2 regions of the Paenibacillus sp. FSL R10-2771 genome follow, and region 1 is predicted to be linked to the other one. Evidence: riboswitches for the same ligand, from Rfam matches in the RefSeq annotation. Region 1 holds a riboswitch; the other holds the start of a gene.

Region 1 (5,578 bases):
CTTCCAGAACTGGAACTGTGTGTGTGCTCCGCTGCAGAATGAGGATACTGTCTTCGGATATGTGGACATTTCTTTTAATAGAGGAGAACCGATTGAATTCGCGATTCCGTTCGTGCAGCAGATTGCCGAGAATATTATGGAGAAGTGGATGGAGAAGAACCCGGAGATGCAGCAATACCGCCTGGAAGCCACTTTACAGGAATATAAGCTGACAGCGCGGGAGCAGGATGTAGCACGGCTATGGTTACTTGAGAAAAGCGCGCTGCACATCGGGAGTGATCTGGGCATCAGTGAAGGGACGGTTCGGAATATGCTGAAGAGTATTTACAGTAAAATGCGGGTGAATGACCGCTTCCAGTTCGTCAAACGGCTTACGCCATAGAAGGCGCGCAAAGCCTAGACATACATAAGAATAGCCGGGCAGTGATACTAGCGTATCGCTTGCCCGGCTATTTATTTGCGGTGAAGTTATTTCGCCTGTGCGTTGCCGCCAGTCGCGTTTAGCCGCAGGAGCAGTTCAGAACCGGCTTCCGCGCGGCCTGGGTCTCATCCAGACGGCTGATCTCCGTGGTATGCGGTGCATTAATAACGACCTCAGGTGTCTCCTGCGCTTCCTTAACGATCTGAATCATCGTCTCAATGAAGCCGTCCAGCGTTTCCTTGCTTTCGGTTTCAGTCGGCTCAATCATCATACATTCCTCTACTGTCAGCGGGAAGTACACGGTTGGCGGATGGTAGCCGAAGTCGAGCAGCCGTTTGGCAACATCCAGGGTACGTACGCCGTACTGCTTGAGGTTTCTGCCGGACATGACGAATTCATGCTTGCAGACACCCGGGAATGGAATTTCGAAATAAGATGCCAGACGGTGCATCATGTAATTGGCATTCAGCACAGCGTTCTCGGACACCTCGCGCAGTCCGTCCGGGCCGTAGGTGCGGATATAGGCGTAAGCGCGGACCAGAATACCGAAGTTGCCATAAAAGGCTTTGACGCGGCCAATAGATTGCGGCCCGCCGGAGTCAAGCGAGAAGCTGCCGTCTTCGTTCTGCACCACCGACGGCTGGGGCAGGAACGGAATCAGCTTCGCCTTCACGCCGACCGGTCCGGCTCCCGGACCGCCGCCGCCGTGCGGCGTACTCATCGTCTTGTGCAGGTTGAGATGGACCACATCGAAGCCCATATCGCCCGGGCGGGTGATGCCCATGATGGCGTTGGAGTTCGCTCCGTCATAATAGAGCAATCCGCCGGCTTCATGGACAATCGCGGCGATCTCGACGATCTGCGTCTCGAACAGTCCGAGAGTACTCGGGTTAGTGAGCATCAGCGCGGCGGTGTCGCTGCCGACCGCGGCCTTCAGCGCTTCGAGGTCGACCATTCCCTTATCATTGGAAGGAATGGTGACGGTGTCGAGTCCGGCGGCTGCGGCGCTGGCCGGGTTGGTACCGTGCGAGGAATCCGGCACGATGACCTTGGTGCGGACCTCGCCGCGGCTTTCATGGTAGGCGCGGATCATCATCAGGCCGGTCCATTCGCCATGGGCACCGGCGGCAGGCTGCAGGGAGACCGCATCCATGCCGGTCAGTCCGGCGAGATCCTTTTGCAGTGTATACATCAGCTCAAGTGCACCCTGGATACTCTCTTCCGGCTGGTACGGATGGATCTTGGCAAGGCCGGGGAAGCGGGCCACATCCTCATTGATCTTCGGATTATATTTCATCGTACAGGAGCCGAGCGGATAGAAGCCGTTATCGACCCCGAAGTTACGCCGGGACAGGGCAGTATAGTGGCGGATAACATCCACTTCGGATACTTCCGGCAGCACTACCGGCTCGCTGCGGAGCAGGCCCTCAGGAATCAGTGAGCTGATGCTCTCTTCCTGCGGCACATCACATAGAGGCAAAGAGTAAGCCGAGCGGCCGGGGCGGCTTAATTCAAAGATCAGGGTTTGTTCCGGTTTCATATACAGCCCTCCAGTGCAGTGGCGAATTCGTCAATTTCGGTCTTGCTTCTTTTCTCAGTCACGGCAACCAGCATATGTCCGGCAAGCTCCGGATACTCACGGCCCAGATCATAGCCGCCCAGATAACCTGCCTTCAGCAGCCTGGAGTTCACTTCACTGACACTGCTGCCTTCCGGGAGCTTCAGGACAAATTCATTGAAGAACGGGGCGGTGAAGACGCGCTCTGCACCGGTGATTTCAGCCAGCCGTCCGGCGGCGTAATGGCTCTTGCGGATGTTCAGCTCACCAACCTCGCGCATGCCCTCCTTGCCCATCACGGACAAGTAGACGGATGCGCATAACGCCAGCAGCGCTTGGTTAGAGCAGATATTCGACGTCGCTTTCTCGCGGCGGATATGCTGCTCACGCGCCTGCAGGGTCAAGACGAAGCCGCGCTTGCCGTTACGGTCAACGGTCTGGCCGACGATCCGGCCCGGCATGCGGCGCATCAGCGGTTCGGCAACCGCAAAGAATCCGCAGGTTGGTCCTCCGAGCGATGCAGCGATACCCAGCGGCTGTGCATCGCCGACTACGATGTCGGCGCCCAGCTTGCCGGGCGTTTCCAGCACGCCGAGTGCAATGGGATTCGCGCTGACCACGAGCAATCCCTTGACGGCGTGGATCAACGGCTCAACCTGGCGCAGATCCTCGATGCCGCCGAAGAAGTTGGGCGACTGGACCAGAACGGCGGCAGTATCGGCATCAATGGCCTCAGCCAGCTTGGCAAGATCGGTAACCCCGTCCTTATAATCGATTTCCACGATTTGCAGGCCCCAGGCATTGGCCGAAGTACGCAGCACCTGGCGGGCTTCCGGATGAACCGTACGGGAGACAATCAGCTTTTTGCGTTTCGTGGCACCTGCGGCAAGCACGGCTGCTTCGGAGAAGGCCGTTGCGCCGTCATACATACTGGCATTGGCGACCTTCATACCGGTCAGCTCACAGATATAGGACTGGAATTCGAAGATTGCCTGAAGCTCGCCCTGGCTGATTTCCGGCTGATAAGGGGTATAGGCAGTATAGAATTCCGAACGGGAAATAATATGGTTAATGACAACAGGAATGTGGTGGTCATAGAGGCCGGCGCCAAGGAAGCTGGCATGGGTATCAAAGTCGGCATTCTTGTCAGCCAGACCCTTCATATGGCGCAGCAGCGCATATTCGTCCAGCGGGCCGGACATCGGCATCGTTCCCTGGTAGCGGACAGATTGAGGGATATCAGCGAATAGCTCATCGATGGACTGAATCCCGACAGTCTCCATCATTTCTGCGCGGTCTTGCTCCGTCATAGGCAGATAGCGGTGCTTCATTACGGCTTCACTCCTTGGCTCTTTTTGTAGAAGGGGGCTTTGATCACGGCAGCCTTCAGTTGCTTGCCGCGGATCTCCACATACACCTCTGTGCCGATCTCAGTATAGGCAGCATCCAGCAGGGCAAGTCCGAGATTCCGCTTCAGCGTTGGGGATTGAGTACCGGTTGTGACTTCACCGATCTTCACACCGTCGGCATATACAGGATAATGGGAGCGGGGAATCCCGCGGTCGATCATTTCAAGCCCCACAAGGCGGCGCGGGAGACCGGCTTCCTTCTGCTTCAGCAAGGCATCACGGCCGATGAAATCTGCTTTGTCCAGCTTCACGAAGAACTGGACACCCGCTTCGAGCGGCGTAATATCCGCCGAGAGCTCCTGGCCGTACAGCGGCAGCTTGGCTTCGAAGCGGAGCGTGTCGCGTGCGCCGAGTCCGGCAGGGGTCAGGCCATGCGGCGCGCCTGCGGCCAGCAGACCATTCCAGAGTACAGCCGCTGTGTGGACCGGGGCGTACAGCTCAAAGCCGTCCTCCCCGGTATAGCCGGTGCGGGAGAGCAGTACAGATACGCCGCAGACCTCGGCGTGTTCGATGAAGTGGAAGGGCTTCATCTCTGCGAGCGGGGCAGAGGTAACTTCGGCCAGAATCGTCTCAGCCAGCGGACCCTGCAGAGCGAGCAGCAGCGTCTCATCAGAGACGTTCTTCAGGCTGACACCGCTGAATTCAGCGGTGAGATGTTCCTGCAGCCACTGGAAGTCCTTGTCGATATTGGAGGCGTTCACGACGAGCATATAGCGCTCATGGCCCAGGCGGTAGACGAGCAGATCATCTACTACGCCGCCGCTCGGATAGAGCATCAGGGTATACTGCGCCGCGCCGTCTGCAAGGCGGCTGACGTCATTTGTGGTCAACTGCTGCAGGAAGGCTTCAGCGCCGCTGCCGTCAACCATGAATTCACCCATATGCGATACATCGAACAGTCCGGCCTGCTGGCGGACCGCTTCATGTTCCTTAACGATGCCAGTAAACTGCACCGGCAGCTCCCAGCCGCCGAAATCAATGCATCTGGACTCCGCATAAGCGGCATAGAGATCATAAAAAGGCGTTCTTCTCAAAGACTCCATCGTGTCACCCCTTAGTCTGTTTACATGCAAAAAAGGACAGGCGAAAGTCCATCAATGCACATCAAACATGCATCAATAGACGTTCGCTCTGTCCTTTGTACCTGAGAGTTACCCTGCTATCATGCCCGCAGGTTTCCCCGTTGGTGATCCGTTTCCTGTTGTCCAGGCTGTGGATGCTCTCCAGAGATGCGTCCGGCAAAGGTCCTTTTGCCTGAGAGATTCACCCATCCCGGGCTTACTCCTTCGGCGCTGCCCCTGAGGGTCAGTCTCTCCCTATGCCATCATTCGCAAACCATATGTTTTTCTACTGACTCCATTAAACCGGGTTTACAAGCACGCTGTCAATCAAAAAACGTCAAAAAGATGACAAATTTAATTTTCCTGTCAGTTATATTGACATTAGGCAAGGTCATAACTTAGGCTATAACTAAATTTAGAACTCCAAATGTGGAAAAGAGGCGGCTTGGAAATGAGTGAAGTGTTGGACAACCTGCTATACAGCGAAGAGCATGAATGGGCACAGCAGGGTGAAGGACGCGTAGTACGTGTGGGAATTACGGATCATGCGCAGCATTTATTGGGCGACATCGTGTTTGTTGAGTTTCCGGAAGTCGGCGCAGCCATTTCCGCGGGCGACAGCGTAGGCAGCATCGAGTCTGTTAAGACGGTGTCGGAGCTGTACTCGCCGGTATCCGGCAAGGTAACCAAGATCAACGACGCACTCGAATCCAGTCCGGAGCTGATCAATGATCAGCCATACGGCGGCGGTTGGATTTTTGAGCTGGAGCTTGACGGTGAGTTTGCCGAGGCAGCTTCCGGCCTGCTGGATGCGGCTGCTTATAAGGAATTGGTTGGGGAATAGTTTCAACCGTTTATGTACCCGGATTATTAGAATAGATGACTGAACTGGATTTACGAAAAGATGAACATGGCAGGCTTCTCTTATTACATTAGATGTCACTAATGTGAGAGGTCTGTCTTTTTGCGTTTCTGTATCACTCCGGAAAGCTAAGCAGCCCCGGATAAATGCGGGGAGCCAAGTGCCAAAGGGCGGGCAGCAGAGCCAGACCCGTAACGGCAAAGATAAGGCACAGCAATAGGAACCGGTATCTTTTTCTGGGACGGGTATTGGGTTTGAGCACGAAGT
Region 2 (5,578 bases), 510 kb from region 1:
AACAACGCTGGGCGGGTATATTCACTGGCTGCTGACCGGCAGCAAGGCGATCGGGATTGGCGATGCTTCGGGGGTTTTCCCGATAGATGAGGCCACGCAGGATTACAATGCAGCGATGGTTGCACAGTTCGATGAACTCATTGCAGACAAGGGCTACCCTTGGAAGCTGAAAGATATTCTCCCTAAAGTGTATACTGCGGGCGAGCAGGCAGGGCTATTAACAGAAGCGGGTGCGTTAATTCTGGATGCGTCCGGGGAGTTGCAGCCGGGTATTCCGCTGTGTCCTCCGGAAGGCGACGCCGGAACAGGTATGGTTGCTACGAACAGTGTCCGCAAACGGACCGGTAACATCTCCGTAGGCACTTCCGTGTTTGCAATGATCGTGCTGGAGAAGGATCTTACAGCCGTATATCCGGAGATTGATATGGTAACAACTCCGGACGGCAGTCCGGTCGGCATGGTTCATGCCAACAACTGTTCCAGTGATCTCAACGCCTGGATCGGCCTGTTCCGTGAATTCTCGGAGGCGATGGGCTTTAAGGCAGACCCAGGGCAATTGTTCAGTGTCCTGTTCAATAAAGCACTGGAGGCGGATGCTGACGGCGGCGGTCTGCTGAGCTACGGGTATTTCTCGGGTGAGAATATTACCGGGATTGAGAAAGGCCGGCCGTTGTTTGTACGCTCACCGGAGAGCCGGTTCAATCTGGCCAACTTCATGCGGACGCATTTATTCTCCGCTTTTGGCGCGCTGAAGATCGGAATGGATATTCTGACCAAGCAGGAACAAGTATCCATCGACAGTATTCTGGCTCACGGCGGGTTATTCAAAACTCCTGTGGTCGGGCAGAAAATCGTTGCCGCTGCAATGAACGTCCCTGTCTCTGTCATGGCAACAGCCGGAGAAGGCGGCGCATGGGGGATGGCGATTCTGGCCTCTTACATGCAGAACAAAGCACAGCAGGAGCGTCTTGATGACTTCCTTGACCACAAGGTATTTAAGGATGTGGAAGGACAAGTCATCCATCCGGATGCGGCTGATGTGAAGGGCTTCGAGCTGTTCATGGAACGTTACACTGCAGGGATCGCGATCGAGCAGGCTGCTGTAGATCATCTGGTAGAAAACGGGAGGGGTTAACCTATGTTGGAGCAACTGAAAGAAGAGGTATTCGAGGCCAATCTGGACCTGCCTAAGCATGGACTTGTCAAATACACCTGGGGCAATGTGAGCGCAGTTGACCGTGAGAAAGGCGTATTCGTCATCAAACCAAGCGGCGTCAGCTATGACAAAATGAAGCCTAGCGATATGGTCGTAGTGGATTTCGACGGTAACGTGGTTGAAGGGGAGATGAGACCTTCCTCGGATACACCGACACATGCGGTACTCTACAAGCATTATGCAGAAATCGGCGGCATCGTGCATACGCATTCGACCTGGGCGACCATCTGGGCGCAGGCCGGGCTGGATGTTGCTGTAATGGGCACGACACATGCCGACACCTTCTATGGGGCGGTACCCTGCGCACGCTTCCTGACGCAGGAGGAGGTTGACCGCGGCTATGAAGCGGAGACCGGACGCGTGATCATTGAGACTTTTGAACAGCGGGGCCTTGATATTATGGCAGTTCCCGGCGTCTTGCTGAAAGGCCATGGCCCGTTCACCTGGGGGAAGAATGCCCATGATGCAGTGATGAACAGCGTGGTGCTGGAGGAAGTGTCCAAGCTGAACCATTTTGCCCGCGAGCTGAACCATTTCGCTGAAGAATTGCCGCAGCGGATTCTGGATAAACACTATCTGCGCAAACATGGTAAAGGCGCTTATTACGGTCAGAAATAATCTGATTTATATATTATCCAAGAGAAGAGGATGAAATAATATGTCAACAGTAAGCGCTAAGCAATTCTGGTTTGTTGTAGGATCACAGCATCTGTACGGAGAAGAAGCCCTCGGTGAAGTTAAAGCTCATGCACAGGAGATGACGGATGCCCTCAATAACAGCGGGGTGCTGCCTTATCCGCTGGTGCTGCAGGATCTGGCGGTCAGCGCAGACAAAATCACTTCGATCATGAAAGAAGTCAACTACCGTGACGAGGTTGCCGGTGTCATCACCTGGATGCATACCTTCTCCCCGGCCAAAATGTGGATCCGCGGCACGAAGCTGCTGCAGAAGCCGCTTCTGCACCTGGCTACCCAATACAATGAGAGCATTCCTTGGGCAACACTGGATATGGACTTCATGAACCTGAACCAGGCTGCCCATGGCGACCGTGAATACGGGTTCATCAATGCCCGCCTGAAGAAACAGAACAAAGTGGTAGTAGGGTACTGGGAACGCACCGAAGTCCAGAAGCAAATTGCCGAATGGATGGACGTTGCCGTTGCATATAACGAAAGCTTCAATATCAAAGTGGCCCGCTTCGGCGATAACATGCGTAACGTTGGTGTTACCGAAGGCGACAAGGTAGAAGCCCAGATTCAGTTCGGCTGGACTGTGGATTACTTCGGAATCGGCGACCTGGTTGCATATGTAAACGAAGTGAAGGAAGAAGAAATTGATGCGCTGTTCGCTGAATATGCAGAGCAGTATGATTTCGATTACGGTTCATACAGCAAAGAAGCATGGGAAGCCAGCGTGAAGGTACAGGCCAGCTATGAAATTGCCCTCAAACGCTTCCTGGATGCCGGCAACTACAATGCGTTCACTTCGAACTTCGAAGACCTGCACGGCATGAAGCAGCTTCCGGGTCTTGCCGTTCAGCGTCTGATGGCACAAGGCTACGGCTTCGCCGGCGAAGGGGACTGGAAGACAGCAGCCCTGGACCGTCTGATGAAGGTGATGAGCCACAACCTGAACACCGGATTCATGGAAGATTACACCTATGAAATGGCTGCCGGACAGGAAGCGATTCTGCAGTCCCACATGCTTGAGGTTGACCCGAGCCTGGCAAGCAACAAGCCGAAGGTGCTTGTGTCTCCGCTGGGTATCGGCGACCGCGAAGATCCGGCCCGTCTCGTATTCGACGGCAAGGCTGGCGAAGGCGTCGTGGTATCGATGGCTGACTTCGGCACGCATTACAAGCTGCTGATCAATGAAGTTACTGCCTTCGAGCCGACGGTTCCGGCTCCGAATCTTCCAGTGGCCCGTGTGCTCTGGCAGGTGAAGCCTAACTTCCAGGATGGAATAAAAGCCTGGATCGAGAACGGCGGCGGCCACCATACTGTGGTGTCGCTCAACTTGACTACAGATCAGATCGTTACCTACGCCAAGCTGGTTGGCCTGGATTATGTAATCATTAAATAAATAGCGGAATATTCTTGGATCAAATGAGCGGATGGGCTATTGCCTGTCTGCTTTTTTTTAATGCAGAGCCAAGGTATTACCGGCAAACTCATCCTCCGTGCCCGTGATTTTCTAAAATCCTGTACAAAATACAACATTCGCTTCATTAAATTGGACTAAATCGAAAATTGTTGTACAAAAGGCAGCATTTCTCCTCCTTCATACGGTTTAGCGTGGAAATTCTTGTATTTCATACAACAATCTATCTAAACAACCGGGTATCTGCGCATCCAAGTTGCAAAACGTACAACATTTATGCCGCTGTAGTGCAGGAGCGCACCCTAGACATCTAGCCATAGGTAGGAGACTTTTATCACTGTTCAATACTCACATGCCGAGTAATATGTTAGAATATCAGAATGCATTAACGCTTCACCAATTTAATACATCACACGGGCTATGATTGCTATGGATCACACTATAGCAGGAGCAGCTTCTGGAGAGACTGCGGGAGACCGCAGCGCCGAAGGGTTCACAATCTCAGGCAAAAGGACAGAAGAGTACGGAATTTGTATTTGTTATGCTGATTAATTACGGTCAGCGGCGCAGGTAGCTTATTTTGATATTCTTATGAACCGGGAGATTGGATGATATCCAATCTCTTTTTTATGTTATTTGGCAGCAAAGCGTTGTACACATTAAGGGGGAAAATGGCAATGGCACAGACAGAATTAAAGAGAGATTTGGCGAACCGTCATGTACAGCTGATCGCTATCGGCGGCACGATTGGTACGGGGTTATTCCTGGGATCAGGCAGAGCGATTCAGCAGGCCGGGCCGTCCATTATGATCACGTATTTACTCGTGGGAATTGCCGTGTTTTTTGTGATGAGGGCGCTGGGTGAGCTGCTGCTCTCCAAAGCGGGATATCAATCTTTTACGGACATTGCTGAAGACTATCTGGGGCCGCGGGCTGCGTTCATTACAGGCTGGACCTACTGGTTCTGCTGGATTATGACGGCGATGGCGGATGTGATTGCAGTGGGCGTCTATGTGCAGTACTGGTTCGATATCCCGCAGTGGGTACCGGCCGTCATCTGCCTGATTATTCTGTTAGGACTCAATCTGCTGACGGTCAAAAGCTTCGGCGAACTCGAATTCTGGTTTGCCCTAATCAAAGTCGTCACGATTCTTGCCTTAATTGGCCTGGGAATCATTCTGCTGGTCATCGGGTTCAAGACGGATGCGGGATCGGTGAGCGTCCGCAATCTCTGGGAGCACGGGGGCGTGTTCCCGAACGGTGTCAAGGGCTTCTTATTTTCCTTCCAGATGGTTGTGTTCGCTTATGTCGGTGTGGAGCTTGTGGGTGTATCAGCCGCAGAAACAGCAGATCCGGAGAAAAATATTCCGTCGGCGATTAACAAAATTCCTCTGCGGATTCTCTTCTTCTATGTAGGCGCGCTCTTCGTCCTGCTGTGCATTAACCCGTGGACCCAGCTCAGTGCGGCTGAAAGTCCTTTTGTGCGGACCTTCAGCCTGGTCGGGATTCCGGTTGCAGCGGGTATTATCAATTTCGTCGTCTTAACCTCAGCGGCTTCCGCCTGCAACAGCGGGATGTTCTCGACCAGCCGGATTCTGTATAATCTGAGCAGAAGGAATCAGGCCTCCCCGCAGCTCGGCAAGCTGAACCGAAATCATGTGCCTGCTAACTCTTTATTTATTTCTACAATAGTTATATCGGCCGGGGCGCTGCTTAGCAAGCTTATTCCGGGCCAGGCCTTCGGCATCGTTACAACGATCAGTGCCATTTGCTTCATCTGGGTGTGGGGGGTTGTGCTCGTATGTCATATCAAATATAAGAGGAACCGCCCGGACTTACATGCCTCGTCCAAATTCAAAGCACCGTTCACACCGGTCATTAATTATGCGGTATTAACGTTGTTTGCTGCTATTCTGATCATTATGCTGTTCGCAGATGATACCCGTCCGGCGCTGCTGTTTACGCCCCTATGGTTCATTCTGTTGTTCGTCCTGTACTCCATGCGGAGCAAGAAGGAGAAAAGTGATGCCGATGTCAGTATAATCAATACATGAGTGCAAGAATGTTCAAACGCTACTGACATGTTGTCAGTAGCGTTATAAGGAGGAATCCGAAACATGAAGCATAGATTACTCCAATATATGACCCGGCTGACCTCCCTCAGTGAAGAGCAGCAGCAGGCCATTCTGGAGGAGATTCTTGTTGAGGAATACAGCAAGGGAGCCACGCTGCTTAGGCAGGGGGAGGTTCCCGGTCATTGC

Evidence for each region. Region 1 has a riboswitch for glycine ahead of gcvT (glycine cleavage system aminomethyltransferase GcvT). Riboswitches for the same ligand answer to the same signal wherever they lie in the genome.
Region 2: it holds a riboswitch for glycine, as region 1 does, so the genes downstream of both, NSU14_RS33035 (amino acid permease) here and gcvT (glycine cleavage system aminomethyltransferase GcvT) in region 1, are expected to answer to the same signal.

Annotation. Positions count from the first base shown of each region.
Region 1 covers NZ_JBBOBM010000001.1:8,107,186-8,112,763, forward strand. The annotation lists gene NSU14_RS35215 (LuxR C-terminal-related transcriptional regulator) at 1-382, shown strand, start outside; gene gcvPB (aminomethyl-transferring glycine dehydrogenase subunit GcvPB) at 501-1,961, opposite strand; gene gcvPA (aminomethyl-transferring glycine dehydrogenase subunit GcvPA) at 1,958-3,310, opposite strand; gene gcvT (glycine cleavage system aminomethyltransferase GcvT) at 3,310-4,431, opposite strand; glycine riboswitch at 4,518-4,617, opposite strand; glycine riboswitch at 4,621-4,716, opposite strand; gene gcvH (glycine cleavage system protein GcvH) at 4,901-5,293, shown strand; gene NSU14_RS35240 (hypothetical protein) at 5,427-5,578, opposite strand, start outside.
Region 2 covers NZ_JBBOBM010000001.1:7,599,162-7,604,739, forward strand. The annotation lists gene NSU14_RS33020 (xylulokinase) at 1-1,135, shown strand, start outside; gene NSU14_RS33025 (L-ribulose-5-phosphate 4-epimerase) at 1,139-1,834, shown strand; gene araA (L-arabinose isomerase) at 1,875-3,299, shown strand; glycine riboswitch at 3,765-3,844, shown strand; gene NSU14_RS33035 (amino acid permease) at 3,995-5,371, shown strand; gene NSU14_RS33040 (Crp/Fnr family transcriptional regulator) at 5,435-5,578, shown strand, end outside.